3 regions of the Bradyrhizobium oligotrophicum S58 genome follow, and region 3 is predicted to be linked to each of the others. Evidence: predicted binding sites of a transcription regulator. Region 3 holds the regulator's gene; each other region holds the start of a gene.

Region 1 (7,696 bases), 4.0 Mb from region 3:
GTCGGCGATTCGCCGGAGACATGGGAAAAATCCTTCCGGATCGACATGATGCATACGGTCAACTCGGTGGCGGCGGCCGTACCCTATCTCGAGCAGTCGACATCGGCTTCGATCAACATCATCTCCAGCGTGTCTGGATTTGAAGTCGACTTTGCCGCGGGATCCTATGGGGCGATCAAGGGCGCGCTGATCCATTACGCGAAGGGGCTCGCGCACCAGCTCGTGGCCAAGGGCATTCGCGTCAACGCCGTCTCGCCGGGCAACACGTATTTCGAAGGCGGCATCTGGCAGAACATCGAGAACGGCTCGCCTGACCTGTTCAAGACCGCGATGGGCTTGAATCCAACTGGCCGGATGGGAACCGCAGCGGAGGTGGCATACGGCGTGGTGATGCTGGCCAGTCCATTGGCCAGCCGGATCTCCGGAACCAACCTCGTCATTGACGGCGCTCTGACGAAGGCGGTGTAGGCCGGCTTCCCAACTTCGCTTGAACCACTCGGTTACTTGCCGGTGATTGGCCAGCTTCCGATGATGCTGAAGCGGCTGCTTGCGCCGAGCTGCCGGAACAGCGCAATGCGCTCGATCGCCAGCGTGGCGATCTCGAGGGCTGCGAAGCGGCGCTGGAGCATGGCCAGTATCGGCCGACGTCGTTCGTCGGACAACCGGCATGTCAGCGTCATGTGGAAGCGGAAGTCCTCCATCACGTATTGGTAGCCCCAGCGATCGAGGTGCTCGCGCTGGCGCGGCGTCATCAGTTCTGGCTTGCGCCTGGCGCGGTCATTGGGAGTCATCGGCGCACGAAACGGCTCGAACGCAAGGACACAGGCGGCCGCAAACTCCTGCAGCGCCGGCGACGCCTCACCAGGGATCACTGCGATGAAGCCGCTGATCGCCTCCACGACAGGCCGGATGAGCGGAATGGTCCGAGGTGTCGCGGCGAAGTCGGCGCAGGCCTCACATAGCTCGGCCTCGGTGCGCGCGTCGGCCAGCGCAAATGGCGCCTTCAGCGTGGCATGGAAGCCGTATTTGCGGGCGTCAGCGGTCAGCTCGGACCAATCTGGAACCGCGTCGGTGATCTCGCGCGGGAAGTCCAGCCCGCAGCCGACCCAGGCATCGTAACCAAGCAGACTGGCGCCGAATCTGGCGAGCGGCGCATCTGCCGCCGGTGCGTAGTAGATTGCGTAACGCGGGAAATCGGTCATGAGAACGTTACTCTGCCGCGGCCGCGCGCGGCGCCACGGCGGTGCTGAGGCGATTGGTCTCGGTGAGGTAGACCAAGCGGCCGGCTGCGATCACGGCAACGACGCGCGGGCGCATCGGCGCGCTGTCATCCACGAGGATGATATCCGCACGTTGCCCCGCGGCGAGAGCGCCGCGATCCGACAAGCCCGCGGCATGCGCCGGGCCAGCCGAGATCAGGCTCCACGCGCGAGGCAAAGAGAGAATGCGGTCGGCGACGAGGCGGTAGGCGGCCAGCAGCGGAGCTGGATAATAATAGTCGGACGCCAGCACCGAGCACAGGCCCTTGCTGATCATCTCGCTGGCCTTGGTCCAGCCGGTATGGCTGCCGCCGCGGACGACGTTGGGGGCGCCAAATACGATTGCATCGCCACCCGCAGCGGCCTCGCGCGCGGTCTCCTCGTTGACTGGAAACTCCGCGATGCCCACGCCTTGTCCGCGAAAGGCTCGGCGCATCTCGGGACTCTCGTCATCATGCGACAGCATCCGGATGCCGGCCTGGCGTGCGGCTTCGGCAAGGCGTGCGATGGATGCCGGCACGGCGTCGGCGCGCGCGGCAATGCGTTGGACGAGGCGATCGAAATCGTCGCCGGACAGGCCGGCGCGATCCACCATGCGCTGACGCTTGTGAGGCTTGTCCAGGCTCGCGACGGTGGAGTCCATGTGGTCGTTGAAGGCGAACAGGTCGATCCGCTGTGCGGCGAGCAGCCCGCGGATTTCGTTCTCGTCGTCGAGATTGTAGGTCTCGTGACGCAGGTGGAAGCGGGTGTCGGCGGCGAGCCGCGGCCGCAGCGCTTCGATCGATTCCAGCAGGTGACGCGCATTGGCGGCACTGCGCAGCCCGGGCTCCCATGACCAGGTGGCCGCATGGAAGACCGTGGTGATGCCATTGCTGACCGCCTGGCGATCGCTGTCGATCAGCGCGACGTCGATCGGAAAATCGACGCCTGCGCGGGGCATCATCTGCCGCTCGAAGGCGTCACCATGGATATCGACGATGCCGGGCAGCACCGCAAGTCCACCTGCGTCGAGGTCGAGACCGGCGTGGCCGGAGGCGTCGAGCCTGGAGATCAGGCCCTCGGAAATCGTCAATGATGTGTGGGTGAGATCAGGGCCGATCAGGCAGCGGCCACCGGAGATGAAAATATCAGTCATGGGGCGGCACTCTGCCGCACCCTGTGCGCTGCGTCGAGTGCTCCTTCATGCTTGTCCAGAAACTCGGTGATCCCGAGCCTGCGGAAATCCGGCAGCGCGGCGCGCAGTGCCTCGTGCTCCCAATCCCACCAGGCGAGATTGACGAGGCGCTGCTCGATCTCGAGCGGAAAGCGGCGCTTGATCGGTCGTGCGGGATTGCCGGCCACGATCGTGTAGGGCGGCACGCTCTTGGTCACGATGGCGCCAGCCGCCACGACCGCGCCGGTGCCGATGTTGCGGCCAGGCAATATGATCGCGCCATGGCCGATCCAGACATCGTGCCCAATGTCGACGTGATGTTCTCTGCGCCAGGCGAAGAACTCCGCATCGTCTGCTTCGCCAGGGAAATAGGAACTGGCGCGGTAGGTGAAGTGCGCCTGGGTCGCGCGGTGCATCGGGTGGTTGCCCGGATTGATCCGGGTCATCGCCGCGATCGAGCAGAACTTTCCGATCGTCGTGTAGGTGATCTGGGCGTCGTTGACCACGTAGGAGTAGTCGCCCATTGTCACCTCCTGAAGGATGGTGCGGGCGCCGACCTCGCAATAGATGCCGAGCCCTACATCCTGAAGTTTCGCCGAGGGATCAACGGTAGGAGTTATCGAAAGCGATTTGCCGGCCATCTCAAGTCCTGTCTTCACTCCGGGGAGTGTGTATGTCGTCCACTATGACGGATGCATGACGTCCGCATGACCGTGGCGGCATGTGCACGACTGTGGCGCTGCAGTGCCATTGTCACATAACTGTAGAATCCAGACGCTAGCGATACGGCAAAGCGAGGCGTCTGGAGAATTCAATGCTGGTGGTGGATGGCCTGACGTGCCGGTTCGGCACGAGAGCCGCGGTCGACAATGCATCGTTCTCTGTTGCACCCGGCAGCTTCGTCGGCGTGATCGGGCGTTCGGGCGCCGGCAAGTCGACCCTGCTGCGCTCCATCAATCGCCTGAGCCCGGTGACCGGCGGACGCATTCTCTTCAAGGATCTCGATGTGACCGCGCTGCGCGGCCGCGACCTGCGGCAATGGCGTGCGCGCTCGGCGATGATCTTCCAGCAGTTCAACCTGGTCGGCCGTCTCGACGTGCTGACGAACGTGCTGATGGGACGGCTGGCCGAGATTCCGTCGTGGCGCTCGCTGGCGCAGCTCTGGCCGGCTGAGGACGTCGCCGTGGCGATGTCGGCACTGGAGCAGTTCGACATGGCCTCGCTCGCCGCGCAACGCGCCGATCAGCTCTCGGGCGGCCAGCAGCAGCGCGTCGCGATCGCGCGCGCGCTGGTCCAGAACCCGGATATCATTCTCGCGGACGAGCCGATCGCCTCGCTCGATCCCCGCAACACCAAGATCGTGATGGACGCGCTGCTTCGCATCAACAAGCATTTCGGCATCACGGTGGTCTGCAACTTGCATTCGCTCGATCTCGCGCGCGGCTATTGCGATCGCCTGATCGGCATGGCGACCGGGCGGGTCGTGTTCGACGACGTGCCGGCGGCGCTGACGGCGCAGATTGCGCGCGAGCTCTACGATCTCGAAGCCGATGAGGTCATGGACAAGGTCCATCCCGCACCGGCGGCAACCGTTCCGGCCCTCGGCGAAGCCGCCGTGGCCTGACAAGCGGATTTCTGCAACCTCCGCTCCCGCATCGCGCTGGGGTGAGGCCTGTTACTTACTGCAACAAGAGGGCATGTTATGATCAATCGTCGCATCGTTCTGGCGGGCGTCGCCGCGCTGGCTTTCACCGCCTCGGCTGCGGCCGAGGACTGGAAGGCGAAATATCCCGAGCTGACCTTCGCGGTGGTCCCGGCGGAGAACGCCTCGGGTGTCACCGAGCGCTGGACGCCGTTCGTGAACTACCTGTCGAAGGAGCTCGGCGTGAAGGTGACGCTGCGCATCGCCAACGACTATGCTGCCGTCATCGAGGGCCAGCGCGCCGGCAACATCCACATCGCGAGCTATGGCTCGGCCTCGTTCGCCCGCGCCCGTCTGACCGGTGTCAAGACCGATGCCTTCGCCAACGACATCAATTCCGACGGCAGCACCGGTTATTACTCGGTGTTCTTCGTCAAGGCGAGCAGCCCGTATCAGAAGGTCGAAGATCTCAAGGGCAAGAATCTCGGCCTGGTCGATCCGAACTCGACGTCGGGCAACAACGTGCCGCGCTTCGAGCTCAACAAGATGGGCGTCACCGATGCCGAGACCTATTTCGGCAAGGTGGTGTTCACCGGCAGCCACGAAAACGCCGTGCTGGCCCTGTCCCAGGGGACCGTCGATATCGCGGCCAACCAGTGGACGAGCGACAATGACTCGACTCTGGCGCAGATGCTGACCAAGGGCATGCTGAAGAACGCCGACGGCTCGCCGATGAAGAAGGAGGACTTCCGCATCATCCACAAATCGGCCCCGATCATCAACGGCCCCTATGCCTATAATTCGGATCTGCCAGCTGAGCTGAAGTCGGCGATCGCGAAGGCCTTCTCCGAGGCGCCGACGAAGGACAAGGCGGCGTTCGACCGTCTCTCCGACGGCCAGAAGAAGGGCTTCCATCCCGCCACGACCAAGGATTGGGATGGCACGATCGACCTGATCAAGTTCGTTGACAGCCTGCGCAAGAAGGCGTCCTGACCGACAGCCCACCGAGACGAGTCGGGTCCCCGTGGCCCGGCTCGTCTCCTGCAAAGATCCGAAGCGCCTGAATCGAGAGCAGCACGACCCGATGGCGATTGCCGTTTCGATCCTTCCAAGCCAGCAGCTTGCGGCTCTAAACGAGGCCTATCGCCGGGCGATGTCGCAACGTCGGTTGCGTTTCGCGGTCTCGGCGGCGGTGTTCGTGGCCGTTCTCGCCGCCGCAGCCATTGGTGCGGAAGTCAATCTGCGCACGCTCTATACGTATTTCGGCAACTTCGTCAGCTATTTCGATCGCATCTTCACGCTTGACGACGGCCATCGCGTCTGGACCAACCTGCCGGAGTGGTTCTGGGGTTTCAAGAAGTGGATCAAGCTGCTCGGCGAGACGCTGCTGATCAGCTATGTCGGCACGATGGCAGGAATGCTCGTCGCTTTCTGCCTCAACTTCCTCGCAGCGGAGAATACCTCGCCGGGGCCATGGGTACGATTCATAGTCCGCCGGCTGCTCGAATTCGCCCGCACGGTCCCCGGCATCGTCTTCGCGCTGATCTTCGTCATCGCCTTTGGACTCGGCCCGGTTCCCGGCGTGCTCGCCATCGCCCTGCATTCGAGCGGAGCGCTGGGCAAGCTGTTCTCCGAAGTCGTGGAGAACGCCGATATGAAGCCGGTCGAGGGCGTCCGCGCCACCGGCGCCAGCTGGCTGTCCTGCATGCGCTTTGGCGTGTTGCCGCAGGTCATCGGAGGCTTCTCGAGCTATACGCTGCTGCGTTTTGAGATCAACGTGCGTGAGGCCTCGGTGATGGGCTTCGTCGGTGCGGGCGGCATCGGCCAGGAACTCGTGGTCGCAGTCCGCAAATTCTACTATTCCGACGTCAGCGCCATCCTGCTCATGATCGTGGCGACCGTGTTCCTGATCGATATCGGCACCGGCTGGTTACGCGGGCGGCTGTTCGGCGCGGAGGCGCGGACATGAACAGCGTCGAGACCCCGGATATCGAGCAGCTCAGGGCGCGCCATCCGCACATCTTCGACCGGCCGGTTTCGGCGCGCCTCGCCACCCCGGCCGTGCTGCTATTAGCGCTTGCGGTGTTCGTGTTCGGCGTCGTCGATCTGGATTTCTCGCCGTCGCGGATGCTGTCGGGCCTCAGCCAGCTTGGCTGGATCGCCCGCCTGATGTTGCCGCCCGATCCGGGCTCGTCGCTGCCGATCTATCTCAAGGCTCTCGGAGAGACCTTGTCGATCGCGGTGCTCGGCACCACCCTCGCTGCCTGTTTTGCATTTCCCGTCAGCCTGCTCGCGGCGCGCAATGTCATTCCGTCGGCAATCTTCCGGTTTCCGGTGCGCCGGCTGTTCGACACCATCCGCGGCGTCGACACGCTGATCTGGGCGCTGGTCTGGATCAATGTCGTCGGCCTCGGACCATTCGCCGGCGTGCTCGCGATCGCGGTCTCCGACTTCGGTGCGCTCGGCAAGCTGTTTTCCGAGGCGATGGAAGGCGCCGACCGCAAGCAGGTGGAAGGCGTGCGCGCCGCGGGAGGCAATGCGCTGCATGAGATTCGTTTCGGCCTGCTGCCGCAGGTCCTTCCGGTGATCGCCGGGCAGGTGCTCTACTTCATCGAATCCAACACGCGCTCGGCCACGATCATCGGCATCGTCGGCGCCGGCGGCATCGGACTGCAGCTGGCGGAGCAGATCCGCGTGCTGGAATGGCAGAAGGTGTCGTTCCTGATCCTGATGATCCTGGTGGCGGTGGCTGCGATCGACTGGATCTCGGGCAAGCTGCGTTTTGCCATCATCGGGCGCCGCGCCGTCGCGTGAACGGATCGGCATCTGCAGGTTGCGATCGTTCGTAGACAAACGATCAGGATGCCGTTCGTGCTGTGTGCACTGCACTCGCTGTCGCAAATCCTTCATGTGCCGGCTTTAGGGGAAGCTTCGGAACTGGCCGTTGTGCCAAGAATACGGAGTTAGTCTTCATGAAGGTCACCCGCCTCGTTCTCGCTTTGCTCGCGCTCTGTGTTGTAGCGCCGTGGCAGCCGGCCAAGGCTGCTGATGTTATCTGCTACAATTGTCCGCCGGAGTGGGCCGACTGGGCCTCGATGCTCAAGGCGATCAAGACCGATCTTGGCTACGACATTCCGCACGACAACAAGAACTCCGGCCAGGCGCTGGCACAGATCCTGGCCGAGAAGAGCAATCCTGTCGGCGACATCGGCTATTTCGGCGTGACTTTCGGCATGAAGGCGAAAGCGCAGGACGCGCTGGACGCCTACAAGCCGGCCAACTGGGATCAGGTCCCGGCCGGTCTGAAGGACGCGGACGGCTATTGGACGACGATCCATTCGGGCACGCTCGGCCTGTTCGTGAACAAGGATGCGCTCGGCGGCAAGCCTGTTCCGGCCTGCTGGAAGGATCTGCTCAAGCCCGACTACAAGGGGATGGTCGGCTATCTCGACCCGAGCTCGGCGGCGGTCGGCTATGTCGGCGCCGTTGCCGTCAATCTGGCGCTAGGCGGGTCGCAGAGCAATTTCGATCCGGCTCTCGCCTTCTTCAAGGACCTGCGCAAGAACGAACCGATCGTGCCGAAGCAGACGTCCTATGCGCGCGTGGTCTCGGGCGAGATTCCGATCCTGTTCGACTACGATT
Region 2 (7,696 bases), 1.9 Mb from region 3:
GGGTGAAATGCGATCGCTGCGGCGAGGACTCGGCGAAGCACACCGGGCAGGTCAGGTTGCAGTGATCGGTGATCTCGATCAGCGCCAGGCAGGAATGCTGCTCGTGGTCCGGACACAGGCCGCAATCATAGGGGCAGCCGAACTCGGTGCGGCGCTGGAAGCTGAGCGGGGTGTCGCCCGGCTTGATGAACGATTTGCAGCGGCGCCAATAGGCCGCGTCGTCGGAGACCAGCGTCGACTGCACGCCATGATCAGGGCAGCGCTTCTCATACCAGACCTCGTCATCGAGGATCTGGATCTTGGTCGGCACCAGCGCGAGACAGGTCTCGCACAGGGATTGCGTCTGGCCCCAGAACACATAGGGGCGTGACTTACGCAGCGGCGCGTTCATGCAGAACCTTTGCGCGTGGCGCCGTCGCCAGCATGGCCAGGGCGTAGACGGCAATGGCGAGCGACAGCAGGTGAAACAGCGTGAACGGGCCAACCACCGGCCCGTAGGGCTTGAGGAATTCCCAGACGAAGCGCTGCAGCCCGTAGACCAGGAGCGCGAGATAGAAGCCGTTGGCGATGACGGCTTCGCTTCGCCTGAACACCGCGACGATATAGGCCACGGCGAACGCCGCCATCGCAAGGCTCTCATAGAGCTGAACGGGATGGCGCAGTACGCCGTCGCCGAAATCATGGCTCCACGGCAAGGTCGTCGGCGTGCCGTAGGTGAAGTCGTCGATCCCGGCGGCGTAGCAGCCGATCCGTCCGACCGCGATGCCGACCGCCAGTGGCAGCGCGAAGCGTGCTCCGGTACGCAGGGCGATGCCGTGCCGCCATTTGTAGAGTTCGACCGCAACGATGCCGCCGGCGAGCGCGCCCTCGACCGAGCGCGCCAACCCGGACATTCCGGACAGCCAGAGATTGAGCGTGCCGAACAGATAGGCGCCGAGGCCGGCGCCAAACACCAGCGCGGCGACATAGGGCCATTGGGTCGACTGCCTCGGAAAACTCACGCCGCCGCGGCGAGACAACCACCAGCCGGCGACCGCCGCGCTGAACCAGGCGGCGACGTCGAAAATCGCGTGAAGAGCGGCCCCGTCCATGACTCCATCGCCCGGCTGTCTGCCGGACTATGGCAAGTTCCACACGGAAAAGGCAATGACGTGTGCGGACGTCAGCTCGCCGCGGCCTGCTCGGTCGGATAGACGCCGCGCAGGACCTCCTCGAAATGGGTCTTGACCGCCTCGTTGCACAGGCAGGAGCGGCGCTTCAGGGCGTCGAAGTCCCGCACCATGAAGGCGCCGCGCCGGGTATCGAGAATGCCCTCGGCGCGGAAGGTCTGGACGACCCGGCTGACATAGCTGCGGCCGACCCCGAGCAGCGTCGCGAGCTGCTCATGCGTCAGCGGCACGATCGGCTCGCCATCGGTGCGGTCCATCGCCGCCACGATCCACTTCGCGGTGCGCTGCTCGATCGAATGGATCGCGTTGCAGGCGGTCGACTGGAACATCTGCGCCAGCATGCAATCGGCATAGCGCGCGAACACGTTGCGCAGCGTCTTCGATTGCAGCTTGGCGGCGGCCAGACGCGACAGCGGGAGCCTTGCGAATGGTCCGCCGAACTTGACGACGATGCGGGTATAGGCCGGCAGGAAGCCTTCGCTGACGATCCCCCCGACGGCGCCCTCGCGGCCAACGAGGATGGTCTCGACGTCACGGCCATCCTCATTCGGGACGAGATAGGAGGTGAGCGCCGGCCCGCAGGGAAAATGCACCACCTGCACGTCGTCCCCGGGGCTGTAGAGGAGATCATTCGGCACCGCCTCGTCCTCTGACATATAGGGCGAGATCAGCGCGTAGTCGGCCGGACTCAGCCGCCGCAGCAGGTTGTTGTAGGGCCGCTCCCGGGCAAGCGTCGTCACACCTTGGCTCAGCATCGTGATCCCCCGCGCTACGCATGTGCGTGATACGTGCGCCTTGTGTTCACAAGTGCACCGACAGAGGAACTCTGATATGCTGCCTTGGTTCCAGGAACCCGCCAGCGCGCTCAAGAGGAGGCGCCGGCTGCGGGGGCCATCCCCTCATCCTGGAACCCGCAGATCCCATGACCAGCTCGCAATCCAGCGTGCCCGAGCTCTATCAGCATGTGCTGGTCGTCGAAGACGACCCCATCATTGCGCTCGGTTTGGAAGACACCATCACCGAACTCGGCATTGGCGACATCAGGGTTGCGGCCAATGTCGCGACCGCGCTCGCCATGATCGAGGAGCGCGCGCCCCAGTTCGCCCTGCTCGATGTCGGCCTGGTGCGTGAAAAGAGCTTCGCCATCGCCGAGCGACTGGCAACGCTCGGCATTCCCTTCGCATTCTCGACCGGCTATGGCGCCGACCGCGTGCCGGCCGCATTCGCCGACCGGCCGCGGCTGCCGAAGCCGTGCCCGACCGATGCATTGGAGGCGGTGCTGCGACGGCGCGATGAGTTGCCGCCGCAGCCTCCGTCCTAGCCGATCCGGAAGCGGGCCTTTAGCCCAGCTTCGGATCGAGCGTGGTCGACCACAGCGCGACGTCGGCGCGATCGCGCAGGGTCACGGTCATCTGGCCGCTGGCGCCGTCGATCTTGACGTGACCGAAGAACTGCATGCCGGCCGAGGGCGGCAGGTTCTGCTTGTCGAGACCGGGCGCCTTGATGAAGCGCAACTCGGGACCGAACGTGTTGTCGAGCTCGTTCGGACCGAACGTGCCGGCATGCAACGGACCCGAAACGAACTCCCAGAACGGCTCGAAGTCCTGGAACTGGGCCTTGTTCGGGTCGTAGTAATGCGCCGCCGCGTAGTGCACGTCGGCCGTCAGCCACACCGTGTTCTGGATCGGAGCCGTCTTGATGAAGCGCAGGATCTCGGCGATCTCGAGCTCGCGGCCGCGCGCCGGACCGTCGCCTTGCGCGAAGGCCTCCGAGCCTTTCCTGTTGGCGGCATCGTCATAGACGATCAGGCTGAGCGGCATGTCGGACGCGATCACCTTCCAGGTCGCGCGCGAGTTGAGCAGCGCCTGCTTGAGCCAGCGCATCTGCTCCGGCCCTATGAAATAGGCATCGGGTCCATAGGTCGTCTGGTCGTTCGCGCCGTTGGCGGCACGATAGCTGCGCTCGTCGAGCACGAACACGTCGAGAAGCGGGCCGTAATTGATGGTGCGATAGACCCGGCCCGGCTCGACGATGCTTTCGCGCATCGGATACATTTCGTGAAAGGCGCGGGCCGCGCGCGCCGCGAGCAGCTGGATGTTGCGCTCCTTGTAGCTGCCGGGCAGCTCCTTGGAGGTCGACCAGTTGTTGGTCACCTCGTGATCGTCCCACTGCACGAAGATCGGCACCTCGGCGTTGAAGCTGCGGACGTTCTCGTCGAGGAAATTGTACTTGTGGGCGGCGCGGAATTCGTCGAGCGTCTCGGCGACCTTGGCCTTTTCCTGCACGGTCAGGTTCTTCCAGACCTTGTTGTCCGGCAGCTTCACCTCGGACTGGATCGGGCCGTCGGCATAGATGGTGTCGCCGGAATGCAGGAAGAAATCCGGCCGGTGCTTCTTCATCGTGGCGAAGGTGAACATGCCGCCGTCGTCGGGGTTGATGCCCCAGCCCTGCCCCGCGACGTCGCCGCCCCAGACGAACGAGACGTCGCGCTTGTTGCCCGGCGCGGTGCGGAAGCGACCGACCACGGCCTCGCTTTCGACCGCGGTATGCGACAGGTCGCGGAATTTGACGCGGTAGAAGATGTCCTGGCCGCTCGGCAGATTCCCCAGCAGCATCTTGGCCGTGAAGTCGCTTTCGGGCAGCGCCGCGATCGGCGGCAGCGCCCGCGCGTCCTTGAACGACTCCGTCGTCGCCACCTCCACCGTCATCTGCGAGGGCCGGTCGGCCCGCGCCCAGACCACGCCGCCATCCATGCCGACGTCGCCGGACTGGACGCCATGGGTGACCTGCGGCCGATCCGCCGCGCGGCTCAGATAGGGCATCGACAGGGTCGTGACGCCAGCCGCGGCGGCGGTCGACAGAAAGCGGCGGCGGGACAGTCTGCGGGTCTGCGGCGGGACGATTCGAAGCGTCATGCGGGTCTCCTGGTGATGGCGCGGGGGAACAGGCGCGCGCCAAGGCTGGGCAGACCTAGGAAAGATTGATGACGCTGGAATTACACGGACGAGCCCGGCCGGCTCGCGACGAGGTGGCCCGTTTCGCGTGATGCGGCGTCAGCTGCCGGCGGCGCGTAATTGCGCTCCGGTGCGCTGCAGGTTGGCCGGCATGCTCATCAGGATCAGCTTGCGGTCGGCGACCGCGTTGTGGAACTGCTCGAGCGCAATGTTGAACGCCGTGAGCGCGGCGTGCTCGATCGCGCCGTCCTCGAAACAGGTCAGCGTGTTGCGCAGGATCTCGTCGGCCTCGCCCTGCAACTGGTCGAGTTCCTCGGTCGAGTCGCTCTTGCGCGCGATCGTGATCATCTCCAGCAGCCGGTCACGCAGCGAGCTGTTGATCGTCCGCTCGTCGCGCTTGAGGTAGCCCGCGAACCAGGCGCCGGCCGAGCCCATCGCCGACAGCGCCATCAGACCCCACCAGATGTAGTCGCTGTAGCGGTCGAGGAACGTCTTCTCCTCGCCGTCGACGAACGCCGCGGCGCCCGGATGCGCGGGGATGGCGGCGTCCTTGTCGGTGTCCGGGGTCTCGATCTTGGCCGCGAGCGGAAACTCCGACAACAATTGCTGGCGCACCGAGAACAGCTGGTGGGTGAACGTCGACACCGTCGAATCGGCCAGGCCTTTGCGCGCGACGATGTGGTGGTTGAAGCTGATCGTCTTGACTTCCTCCTCGGGACGGTCCGGCGCACCGCCGAAGGCGCCGGCCGGAATCTCGGCCGCCTCATATTCGGGATGGTTCTGCGCGATGGCTTCGGCCGAGTCGATCGCCAGGAAGGTCGCAGTCCCGCCGTCCTTGCTCGCGGCCGCGACGGCGTCCGCCGTGATCTTGCTGTTGATCGGGCCCGCCGCGAGATAGACGTCGGCCTTCTGGCTGCGGACGGCTTCCGCTGCTTCGGTGATCGGAAACTGCACGATCTCGACCTTGGCGGCATCGACGCCGTATTGGTGCAGGATCACCTTCAGCAGATTGGCATTGGCCGGCGTCCGGCCGATGATGCCGACCTTATGGCCTGCGAGCTGCGAGATCTTGGTGATCTTGGCGGCGCCCTTGCGGCCCTTGCCCTTGGCGGCCGCGGGCACCCAGAGCACGGCGACGTTCTTGCGCAGGGTCGCAACGGCCTGCGCGTTCTTCGGGACCTCGAGGTCGCCGCGCACGATCGCGAGATCGACCTTGCCGGCTGCCAGCGCCTGCGCGCTCTCTCCCGCCCCCTCGGTCGGCACCGGCCGCAGCCGAACGGAGGCGTGGGATTGGGCAAAGGCCTGGGTCAACGCCTGGACGACCTTGAGGTCGTCGCTGGCGGGTGGACCGACGGCGATCTTCAGCACCACGGGCCGCATCGCGAAATAATAGGCGCCCGCCAGCGCACCGACGATCGCGAGGATCCCGGCGATGACGATGAACACGGCAGGGCGCATCTGCGAGCGCTGCGCTGGCGTGGTCTGGGGGTCTGCCAGGTCCGGTCCTCCGGTCATCCGATCGCCTGAGAGCGGCGCCACGCGCAGCCTTGTCCGGCATCGTCCTTCGCTAGAGCCAAACTGTAGCAAAATTCTTTTCGCTCCGGGGTGACATCTGCGTCATGGTTAGCGGGGCCCGAGTGAGTGACCAACCGGGCGGTTCCATGGCCGAACCGCGTCGGCTTGGGTCCCAAGGCTCTGATCCGGAGGCCGTTTCTGCTAAAGTGGCGACGCAGCTGGGAGCGTCCTGCCGGCTGCGGGCACCGTAGAGGTCCGGATGCGTTGGACTGCGGGGGCGGTTCGTTTGGATGAATCGGAGGTTGAGATGGTGCAGCGACTGTCGGCAGAGGCACGGGCCAGCGCTCTGCGGGAGCTTCCCGGCTGGACCGAGATGAGCGGCCGCGAGGCCATCACCCGCACCTTCACCTTCGCGGACTTCAACGAAGCTTTCGGCTTCATGACCCGGGTCGCCCTCGTGGCTGAGAAGCGCGACCATCATCCCGAATGGCGCAACGTCTACCGCACCGTCGAGGTCGTGCTCGCGACGCATGACGCGGGCGGCGTGACCGTGCGCGACATCGAGCTCGCCGGGGCGATGGACGTGATCGCAGCGGCAAAGGGCGGCTGAGCTCTCGGTCGCGCGCAGGCAACTTGCGGCACACGCGGTCATCCCCACATGACGGTGTGAGGTCCGCACCTGCGGCGCCTCCCGTCGTGGAGAGAACAGGCATGGCGTCCGATACGACCGATTACAGCGTTGGCTTCGAGCCTGCCGACCGGCTGGCGCGGGATCGCGACAGCGTTCGCCGCCGGTTCTGGAGCAAGTTCAAGCAGGTCGTCGCCAGAATCCCGTTCGCCGAGGACCTGCTCGCCGCCTATTACTGCGCATTCGACAAGGAGACGCCGCGGCATGTGCAGGTCGCCCTGCTCGGCGCCATCGCCTATTTCATCCTGCCGTTCGACTTCCTGCCCGACGTGATGCCGGTCCTCGGCTTCACCGACGATGCGGCCGTGCTGGCCACCGCCATCCGGATGGTGGCCTCGCACATCACGCCCGACCATCATGCGGCCGCCCGCGCCGTGCTTGCGCGCCTCGACGCCGACAAGGATTTCGATGCCGAGAAGGCCGGCCAGGACGCTTGATGATCCGCGGGCCGACGCCAGGCTCTGAGGCCTCTCAGTCCGACAGCAAAAAAGCCCCGCGCGAGCGGGGCTTTTTTATTTGAGCGAGTCGTAGCCAGACGCGATGCGCCGGCTCAGCGCTGAGGGCGCGCCTGCGCTCGGGCGTTGCCGGTCTTCTCGGCCTCCCAGGCCTGGTACTGCTTGAACAGCGCCTCGCGGTCGGCTTCGCTCTGCAGGCCCTTGCCCGAACTGCTCTGCTTCAGGAAATCGTCGAAGCGGTCCCTTTGCGCGCCTTCCATCGAATGGGTCTCGAGCCATTTGCTGGCGGACGGCAACCGCTGCCAGCCGGCGAGCGGTGCCGAGAGCGAGACCTCCTTCCACTTCGGATGGAAGGGCGGGTTCTGGAACGCCGGAAACTTGGTGAAGAAGGCGTCGACGAAGGTCGCGAGCTTGCGATAGCGATCCGTGTTCGGCGCCCAGTTATAGGCTGCAAGCACGGCCGGGACCGCGATCGTATCGACCTTCTCGCCCTCGGCGATCAGGTTCGGATAGTCCTTGGCGGTCAACGTCGCCGGCAAATAGTCGGTCTGCAGCGGCCGGTCGTAATCGACGTTGACGAGATGGAAGCGGCCGTCGTTCACGAAGGTCGAGACCGACTTGTAGGGCTTGCCGCCGACAACGATGACTGCGTCGAGCTCGCCCCGCTTCAGCTTCTCCATCGCGATGCGCTGCTCGATGTAGAGGAAGTTCGCCCGCAGCCCAAGCCGCTCGAACACGGTCAGCGCGGTGACGAAGGTGCCGCCATTCGGCAGGTCGACGCTGACCCGGCGACCTTCGAGGTCGCGCAGGTTGCGCACCGCGCGCGGCGCAATGACCTGCATTTCCTCATTGTACAGCTTGGTGACGTAGGTGAACTGCTTCTTGATGTCCTTGGCGAAGCCCTTGCGCTCGAGA
Region 3 (7,696 bases):
TTCCAGCCCTTCATGATCGGCCTGTGCGCCAACATTCCGGTGCTGCAGGACATCTTCGCCGGTCCGCCGTCCTATCTCAGCCTGTTCAACGCCTCGCTGATCCTGGCGATCATGGTGCTGCCCTTCATCACCTCGATCTCGGTCGACGTGTTCAAGACCGTCCCGCCGGTGCTGAAGGAAGCCGCCTACGGGGTCGGCTGCACCACCTGGGAGGTCGTGCGCAGCGTCGTCATTCCCTACACCCGGGTCGGCGTCATCGGCGGCATCATGCTGGCGCTGGGCCGCGCGCTCGGCGAGACCATGGCGGTGACCTTCATCATCGGCAACTCGTTCCGGATCTCGTCCTCGATCTTCGCGCCGGGCACGACGATCTCGGCCGCCATCGCCTCCGAATTCCAGGAGAGCGACGGCCTGCACCAGTCGAGCCTGATCCTGCTCGGCCTGCTGCTGTTCGTGCTCACCTTCTTCGTGCTGGCGGGCGCGCGCCTGATGCTGATGCGGCTCCAAGCCAAGGCGGGAAAATAAGCCATGTCCAGCGCTGATACGCTTGCCATCGATACGCCGGTCAATCCGATCTATGCGCGCCGCCGCCGCCGGGACATCGTGATCCGCGGCCTGTGCGTCGCGGCCGCGCTGTTCGGCGTCACCTGGCTGGCGCTGATCCTGTTCACGCTGTTCTATAACGGCCTCGCCGGCCTCAGCCTGCAGGTGTTTTCCGCCGACACCCCGCCGCCGGGCTCGAGCGAAGGCGGCCTGCGCAACGCCATCGTCGGCTCCTTGATCATGACGGTCATCGGTGTCGGCATCGGCGCGCCGCTCGGCCTGTTCGCCGGCACCTATCTCGCCGAATACGGCCGCAACGACCGCCTGACCTCGGTGATCCGCTTCATCAACGATATCCTGCTGTCGGCGCCCTCGATCATCATCGGCCTGTTCATCTATGGCGCGGTCGTGGTGCCGATGGGCGGCTTCTCGGCGCTCGCGGGCTCGCTCGCGCTGGCGGTCATCGTCATCCCCGTGGTGCTCAGAACCACCGAGGACATGCTGCTGCTGGTGCCCAACCCGCTGCGCGAGGCGGCCTCGGCGCTCGGCCTGCCGCGCTCGCTGGTGATCCGCCGCATCGCCTACCGTGCGGCGCGCTCGGGCCTCATCACAGGCGTGCTGCTCGCCACCGCCCGTGTCGCCGGCGAGACCGCGCCCTTGCTGTTCACCGCGCTGTCGAACCAGTTCTGGAGCCTCAACCTCTCCAAGACGATGGCCAACCTGCCCGTCACCATCAACAACTTCGTCCAGAGCCCGTACGCTTATTGGAAGCAGCTGGCCTGGAGCGGAGCCCTTCTGATCACTCTGGCCGTGCTCGCCCTGAACGTCGGTGCACGCATTCTCGGTGCCGAGAGGAATAGCAAATGACCGAACTGTCCGTTTCCGTCAGTCAGCCCAATCACGCTCTGCACGGCCAGCCGCTTCCCGAAGCGCCGGCCAAGGTGACCGCGCGCAACCTGAACTTCTATTACGGCGATCACCACGCGCTGAAGAACATCAACCTGTCGCTGGGCACCAACCGCGTCACGGCGTTCATCGGTCCGTCCGGCTGCGGCAAGTCGACCCTGTTGCGCATCTTCAACCGGATGTACGATCTCTATCCGGGGCAGCGCGCCACCGGCCAGTTGATGCTGGACAACACCAACATCCTCGATCCCAAGCTCGATCTGAACCTGCTGCGTGCCCGGGTCGGCATGGTGTTCCAGAAGCCGACGCCGTTTCCGATGACGATCTACGAGAACATCGCCTTCGGCATCCGCCTCTATGAGAAGATCTCGAAGTCCGAGATGGACGACCGGGTCGAGAAGGCGCTGCGCGGCGGTGCGCTGTGGAACGAGGTCAAGGACAAGCTCAACGCCTCGGGCCTGTCGCTGTCCGGCGGCCAGCAGCAGCGCCTGTGCATCGCGCGCACCGTGGCCGTGCGGCCGGAGGTGATCCTGTTCGACGAGCCGTGCTCGGCGCTCGATCCGATCTCAACCGCTAAGGTCGAGGAGCTGATCCAGGAGCTCGCCGAGAACTATACGATCGCCATCGTGACGCATAACATGCAGCAGGCGGCGCGCGTCTCCGACAAGACCGCCTTCATGTATCTCGGCGAGCTGATCGAGTTCGACGACACCAGCAAGATCTTCACCTCGCCGAGCGATCGGCGGACCCAGGATTACATCACCGGCCGGTTCGGCTGAGGCCGACAGCAATGCCTTCAGGAGATCATCATGGCCAGTGAACATACCGCCAAGGCGTTCGACAGCGATCTGCAGGACCTGACCCGGCTGGTGTCGGAGATGGGCGGCCTCGCGGAGCGGCTGATCGTCGATTCCGTCGATGCGCTGGTGCGGCGCGATGTGGCGCTCGGCCAGAAGGTGGTCGCCACCGATGCCGACGTCGACAAGCTGCAGCGCATCATCGAGGAGCGCGCGGTGCTCACGATCGCCCGGCGCCAACCGATGGCGATCGATCTGCGCGAGATCGTCGGCGCCATGCGTGTCGCCACCGATCTGGAGCGCATCGGCGATCTCGCCAAGAACATCGGCAAGCGCGTCGCGGCACTGGAGAGCGATTTCCATCCGCTGAAGCTGATCCGCGGGCTCGAGCACATGACCGACCTGGTGCAGTCGCAGGTCAAGACGGTGCTGGACGCCTATGCCGCGCACGACCTGCCGGCGGCGATGACGGTGTGGAAGGGCGACGAGGAAGTCGACGCCATCTGTACCTCGCTGTTCCGCGAGCTCCTGACTTACATGATGGAAGATCCGCGCAACATCTCGTTCTGCATCCACCTGATGTTCTGCGCCAAGAACATCGAGCGCATCGGCGATCACGCCACGAACATCGCCGAGACGGTGTTCTATATGATCGAAGGCCAGCAGATCATGGACAAGCGCCCGAAGGGCGACATGACGAGCTTCGCGTCGACGATCCCCGGTAACTGAGAGAGACGGTTCAGACATGGGCGCGCGAATTCTGGTGGTGGAGGACGAGGAGGCGCTGACCACGCTGCTGCGCTACAACCTCGAAGCCGAGGGCTATGAGGTCGAGACCGTGGCGCGCGGCGACGAGGCCGACACGCGGCTGAAGGAGCGCGTTCCCGATCTCGTCGTGCTCGACTGGATGCTGCCGGGCCTGTCCGGCATCGAACTGTGCCGCCGCCTGCGCGCGCGGTCCGAGACCAGGCAGCTGCCGATCATCATGCTGACCGCGCGCGGCGAGGAGAGCGAGCGCGTGCGCGGGCTGGCCACCGGCGCCGACGACTACATCGTCAAGCCGTTCTCGGTGCCGGAGCTGTTGGCGCGCGTGAAGGGCCTGCTGCGCCGGGCGAGCCCGGAGCGGCTGGCGACCGTGCTGTCCTATGGTGATATCGAGCTCGACCGCGAGAAGCGCCGCGTCGCGCGCTCGGGCCGGCCGATCGATCTCGGCCCGACCGAATACCGCCTGCTCGAATTCTTCCTGGAGCATCCCGGGCGGGTGTTCAGCCGCGAGCAGCTGCTCGACAGCGTCTGGGGCCGCGACATCTACATCGACGAGCGCACCGTCGACGTTCACATCGGCCGTTTGCGCAAGCTGCTCAATCCGGGCCGCGAGCAGGACCCGATCCGCACCGTGCGCGGCGCCGGCTATGCGCTCGACGACCGGTTCGCCAAATCCGAGCAGGCGTGACGCGCGAGCGGACCTGATTAAGGAGGCCGCGGTCCGCTTTCCGCCACGCCGCCGCCGTGTTGATGATCTTGGGTGGAGGACCCTTCAGGACGATTCAGGTCGCAGCGGACGCCCTTGATCAAGACGATCATCATATGTCTTGCCGTGCTGCTCGCCAGCGTGGCGGGCGCCTCGGCCGCCGAACTCGAAGACGCGGTCGCGGCGGCAGGCAATGGGCAGCACGCGGCGGCGCTGCGACGGCTGCTGCCGCTGGCGGCCAAGGGCGATGCACGGGCGCAGTTCGATGTCGGCTTCATGGCTGCGTTCGGTTGGGGCGTGCCACGCAATCCCGCCGAGGCGCTGACCTGGTACCGCAAGGCGGCCGATCAGGGGCTTGCCGTCGCGCAGCACTATCTCGGCATCGCCTACGTGAATGGCGAGGGTGTTGCCTCCAATTATGGCGAAGCCAGCCGCTGGTTCATTCGCGCCGCCGCGCAGGGTTTTGCCCAGTCGCAATACATGCTGGGCCTGATGCTGCTCGACGGCCGCGGCGTGCAGCAGGACTGCGTGCAGGGTTATGCCTGGCTGGTGATGGCCGGCCGCAACGGCGTGCGATCGGCCGGTCGCGACGTGCAGCGGGTCAAGCTGACCGAGCCGCAGCGGCGCCAGGCGGAGACCATGATCGCGGCCTGGCAGCCGAAGCCGGAATCGGGGGAGGCGGGCGTCGCCACTCCGCGTCCCGAGCAGCTGCTGGGGCTCGACCGGCACATCGGCGAGGTCGTCGATCCCACCTCATGGCCGGCGTCGTCGATCGGCGTCGTCACCGTCGCGCAATACTCGACCGGCGGCTGGTGCACCGGCACGCTGGTGGCACCCAGAGTCGTGCTCACCGCGGCGCATTGCGTGTTCAACGGTGTGGCGCAGGTCAGCCCCGGCAACGTCCGCTTTCTGGCCGGCATGAACAAGGGGACCCCAGCGGCGTCATCGGTCGCCGACCGGGTGATCGTGGCGCCGGACTTCGTCCCGACCCAGCACGACAAATGGTCGCTCGACCGTTCGCCCGCCGATTGGGCGCTGATCGTGCTGAAGGATGCGCTGCCGTCGCGGCCGGTCGCGGTCAAGGCACTTACCCGCGAGGAGCTCGCGGCGGCGACGGCAGCCGGTACCATCTCCGAGATCGGCTACGGCCAGGAGCGGCGTTATTCGCCCACCGGCCAGCGCAATTGCAGCGCCGGCATGACCAAGGACGCGAAGCTGCTGACGGTGCATTGCCTGGCCAATTTCGGCTATTCGGGCTCGCCGATCATGGCCGAGGTCGGCGGCACGCCTGCCGTGGTCGGCATCTTCTCCGCGTTCCACGAGGAGACCCGGCTGATGTTCGCCGCCCCCGCGAGCCAGTTCGAGGCGATCGTGAAGCGCGAGATCGCGGCGCAGAGTGCCTCGGCGCGGTGACCGCGGCGAGACAGGGGAGGGAGTTCCAGGTGACTGGTCATTGTCTGTGCGCAGCTGGATAGTGGTTTGCCAAGCAAACAGGCCGATACGGAAGGCGCCGGCATCGCAAACTCTGGTTTCTCCGCAGCTTTCGCCTGCAGCCGGGCCTTGACCTGACTGGCGCGGCTCTTGCTATTGTCTGAGTATGACGATTGTTCCAATTGATCATCCTCGGGTCCCGCGGCCTTCGCTGCTGTGGTGGCGGTCGCCGCCGGGCCGGAACGTGGCGCTCGTCGCCGGGCTGGTCGCGGCCAATGCGCTCGCCTGGACGTGGGCGTTCTCGCTGTATGCTGACCGTCCGGCCATCGTCGGCACCGCGATGCTGGCCTGGCTGCTCGGACTGCGCCATGCGGTCGATGCGGATCACATCGCGGCGATCGACAACGTCGTGCGGAAGCTGGTGCAGGATGGCGACACACCGCGCGCCGCAGGCCTCTATTTTGCGCTTGGCCATTCCAGTGTCGTCGTCATCGCGACCATCGTGGTGAGCCTCGTCGCTGGCGCTGACCTGTTGAGTGAGGAGAGTGCGATCCGCGCGATCGGCGGTGCGATCGGTACCTCGGTGTCGGCTGGCTTCCTGCTGCTGATCGCGTTCGCGAACCTCATTCTGTTCGTGAACCTCTGGCGTTGGCCGGCCCAACCGCAGTCCGAGACAGCTGGAAACACGGGACGTGGCATCCTCATTCGCCTGCTGCGCCCCGTGCTGCGCCTGGTGGGACGCGCCTGGCATATGTATCCGCTCGGTTTCCTGTTCGGCCTCGGCTTCGATACCGCGAGCGAGATCGGTCTGCTCAGCCTGTCGGCGACCGAGGCCGCGCGCGGCGCGAGCCTCGCCCATGTGCTGGTGTTCCCGGCGCTGTTCGCGGCTGCAATGGCAACCGTCGACACCGCCGACAGCATGCTGATGGTCGGCGCCTATCGCTGGGCGCTGACCGACCCCGCGCGCAAGCGGCGCTACAATCTGGTGATCACTGGTCTGTCGGTCGCCATCGCGCTGGTGATCGGCAGCGTCGAGGCATTCACTTTGCTGGCGCCGAGGTTGGGCCTGACTGGGGGATGGGCCGATGTCGCAGCCGCGCTCGGTGATGACATCGCCAATCTCGGTATCGTTGCGATCGGCCTGTTTGGACTGATCTGGGCCGTCGCGGTGTTCGGCCGCCGGGCGCGAGGTTCGGACCCGGTGCCGAGTGAAGCGCTTGCCAGCGTTCCTGCGGTGGCGCTAAACCGGCCGGTGACACGAAGCGGAACGTAGAAAACGGGCTAGCAGTGAGGCCTCATGACGGTCGGCTCGGAGGGAATGACCAGGATGCTGTGGCTGCAGGGCGCGAGCTGCGGCGGCTGCACCATGTCGATCCTGGAAAGCGGCGCCTCGGGCTGGTTCGACGAATTGCGCCAATCCGGCATTGACCTCATCTGGCATCCCTCGGTCAGCGAGCAGACCGGAGACGAAGTCGTTGAGCTGTTGGAGGCAATCCGCGACGGCCGTGAGCGGCTCGATCTTTTGGTGCTCGAAGGCTCGGTGGCGCGCGGACCCAGCTTGAGCGGGCGTTTCAACATGCTCGCGGGCACCAACCGCTCGATCTATCACTGGCTGCTCGACCTGGCGCCGCTCGCCGACTACGTCGTCGCCGTCGGCAGCTGCGCGGCCTATGGCGGCATTCCTGCTGCGGGCATCAATCCGACCGATGCGGTCGGATTGCAGTTCGAGGGCAGCGACGTCGGCGGCGCGCTCGGCGCCGGCTTTCGTTCGAAGCGCGGGCTGCCGGTGATCAACGTTGCAGGCTGTGCGCCGCATCCTGGCTGGATGATGGAAAGCTTGCTGGCACTCACCAGTGGTGATCTGGGTGCAGACGGCCTCGACACGGTCGGCCGTCCGACCTTCATCGCCAATCACCTCGCCCATCACGGCTGCTCGCGCAACGAGTTCTACGAGTTCAAGGCGAGCGCGGAGACGATGTCGGAGCGCGGCTGCCTGATGGAGCATCTCGGCTGCCGCGCGACGCAGGCGGTCGGCGATTGCAATCAGCGGTCCTGGAACGGCGGCGGCTCCTGCACCAAGGGGGGCTATGCCTGCATCGCCTGCACCTCGCCGGGCTTCGAGAGCGCGCAGAATTATCTGCAGACCGCAAAGCTCGCCGGCATTCCCGTCGGCCTGCCGACCGACATGCCGAAAGCCTGGTTCGTGGCGCTCGCAGCGCTGTCGAAATCGGCCACGCCGCGCCGCGTGCGGATCAATGCGACGGCCGATCATGTCGTGATGCCGCCGGGCCGGCCCAGTGACAAGCGCAGCTCATGACGCGGATCACGGTCGGCCCGTTCAACCGCGTCGAGGGCGACCTCGAGGTCCGGCTCGATATCGAGAGCGGCCGCGTCACCAGAGCGGAAGTGACGGCGCCGCTCTATCGCGGCTTCGAGCAGATCCTGGAGGGACGGCCACCGCTCGACGCCCTGGTGATCGCGCCGCGCATCTGCGGCATCTGCTCGGTGTCGCAATCGATCGCGGCGGCAGCCGCGTTGCGCCAGGCCA

Evidence for each region. The regulator PhoB, encoded in region 3, activates phosphate uptake and scavenging genes when phosphate is short. The targets are predictions, from matches to a motif close to TGTCATNNANCTGTCAT.
Region 1: phnC (phosphonate ABC transporter ATP-binding protein) is a predicted target of PhoB. The motif match lies at 3,098-3,114, and genes of this name have one in related genera.
Region 2: S58_RS01330 (alkaline phosphatase D family protein) is a predicted target of PhoB. The motif match lies at 4,153-4,169, and genes of this name have one in related genera.

Annotation. Positions count from the first base shown of each region.
Region 1 covers NC_020453.1:2,639,734-2,647,429, forward strand. The annotation lists gene S58_RS11420 (SDR family NAD(P)-dependent oxidoreductase) at 1-468, shown strand, start outside; gene S58_RS11425 (DUF1045 domain-containing protein) at 501-1,202, opposite strand; gene S58_RS11430 (alpha-D-ribose 1-methylphosphonate 5-triphosphate diphosphatase) at 1,210-2,394, opposite strand; gene S58_RS11435 (LbetaH domain-containing protein) at 2,391-3,053, opposite strand; gene phnC (phosphonate ABC transporter ATP-binding protein) at 3,227-4,036, shown strand; gene phnD (phosphonate ABC transporter substrate-binding protein) at 4,115-5,047, shown strand; gene phnE (phosphonate ABC transporter, permease protein PhnE) at 5,139-6,023, shown strand; gene phnE (phosphonate ABC transporter, permease protein PhnE) at 6,020-6,868, shown strand; gene S58_RS11460 (ABC transporter substrate-binding protein) at 7,027-7,696, shown strand, end outside.
Region 2 covers NC_020453.1:278,817-286,512, reverse strand. The annotation lists gene S58_RS01350 (radical SAM protein) at 1-391, opposite strand, end outside; gene S58_RS01345 (prolipoprotein diacylglyceryl transferase) at 372-1,091, opposite strand; gene S58_RS01340 (Crp/Fnr family transcriptional regulator) at 1,163-1,924, opposite strand; gene S58_RS01335 (response regulator) at 2,092-2,490, shown strand; gene S58_RS01330 (alkaline phosphatase D family protein) at 2,510-4,084, opposite strand; gene S58_RS01325 (TAXI family TRAP transporter solute-binding subunit) at 4,223-5,569, opposite strand; gene S58_RS01320 (4a-hydroxytetrahydrobiopterin dehydratase) at 5,898-6,248, shown strand; gene S58_RS01315 (YkvA family protein) at 6,350-6,763, shown strand; gene S58_RS01310 (TAXI family TRAP transporter solute-binding subunit) at 6,877-7,696, opposite strand, start outside.
Region 3 covers NC_020453.1:6,635,174-6,642,869, reverse strand. The annotation lists gene pstC (phosphate ABC transporter permease subunit PstC) at 1-525, shown strand, start outside; gene pstA (phosphate ABC transporter permease PstA) at 529-1,410, shown strand; gene pstB (phosphate ABC transporter ATP-binding protein PstB) at 1,407-2,228, shown strand; gene phoU (phosphate signaling complex protein PhoU) at 2,259-2,975, shown strand; gene phoB (phosphate regulon transcriptional regulator PhoB) at 2,992-3,699, shown strand; gene S58_RS28700 (trypsin-like serine protease) at 3,814-5,130, shown strand; gene S58_RS28695 (HoxN/HupN/NixA family nickel/cobalt transporter) at 5,315-6,421, shown strand; gene S58_RS28690 (NADH-quinone oxidoreductase subunit B family protein) at 6,446-7,465, shown strand; gene S58_RS28685 (nickel-dependent hydrogenase large subunit) at 7,462-7,696, shown strand, end outside.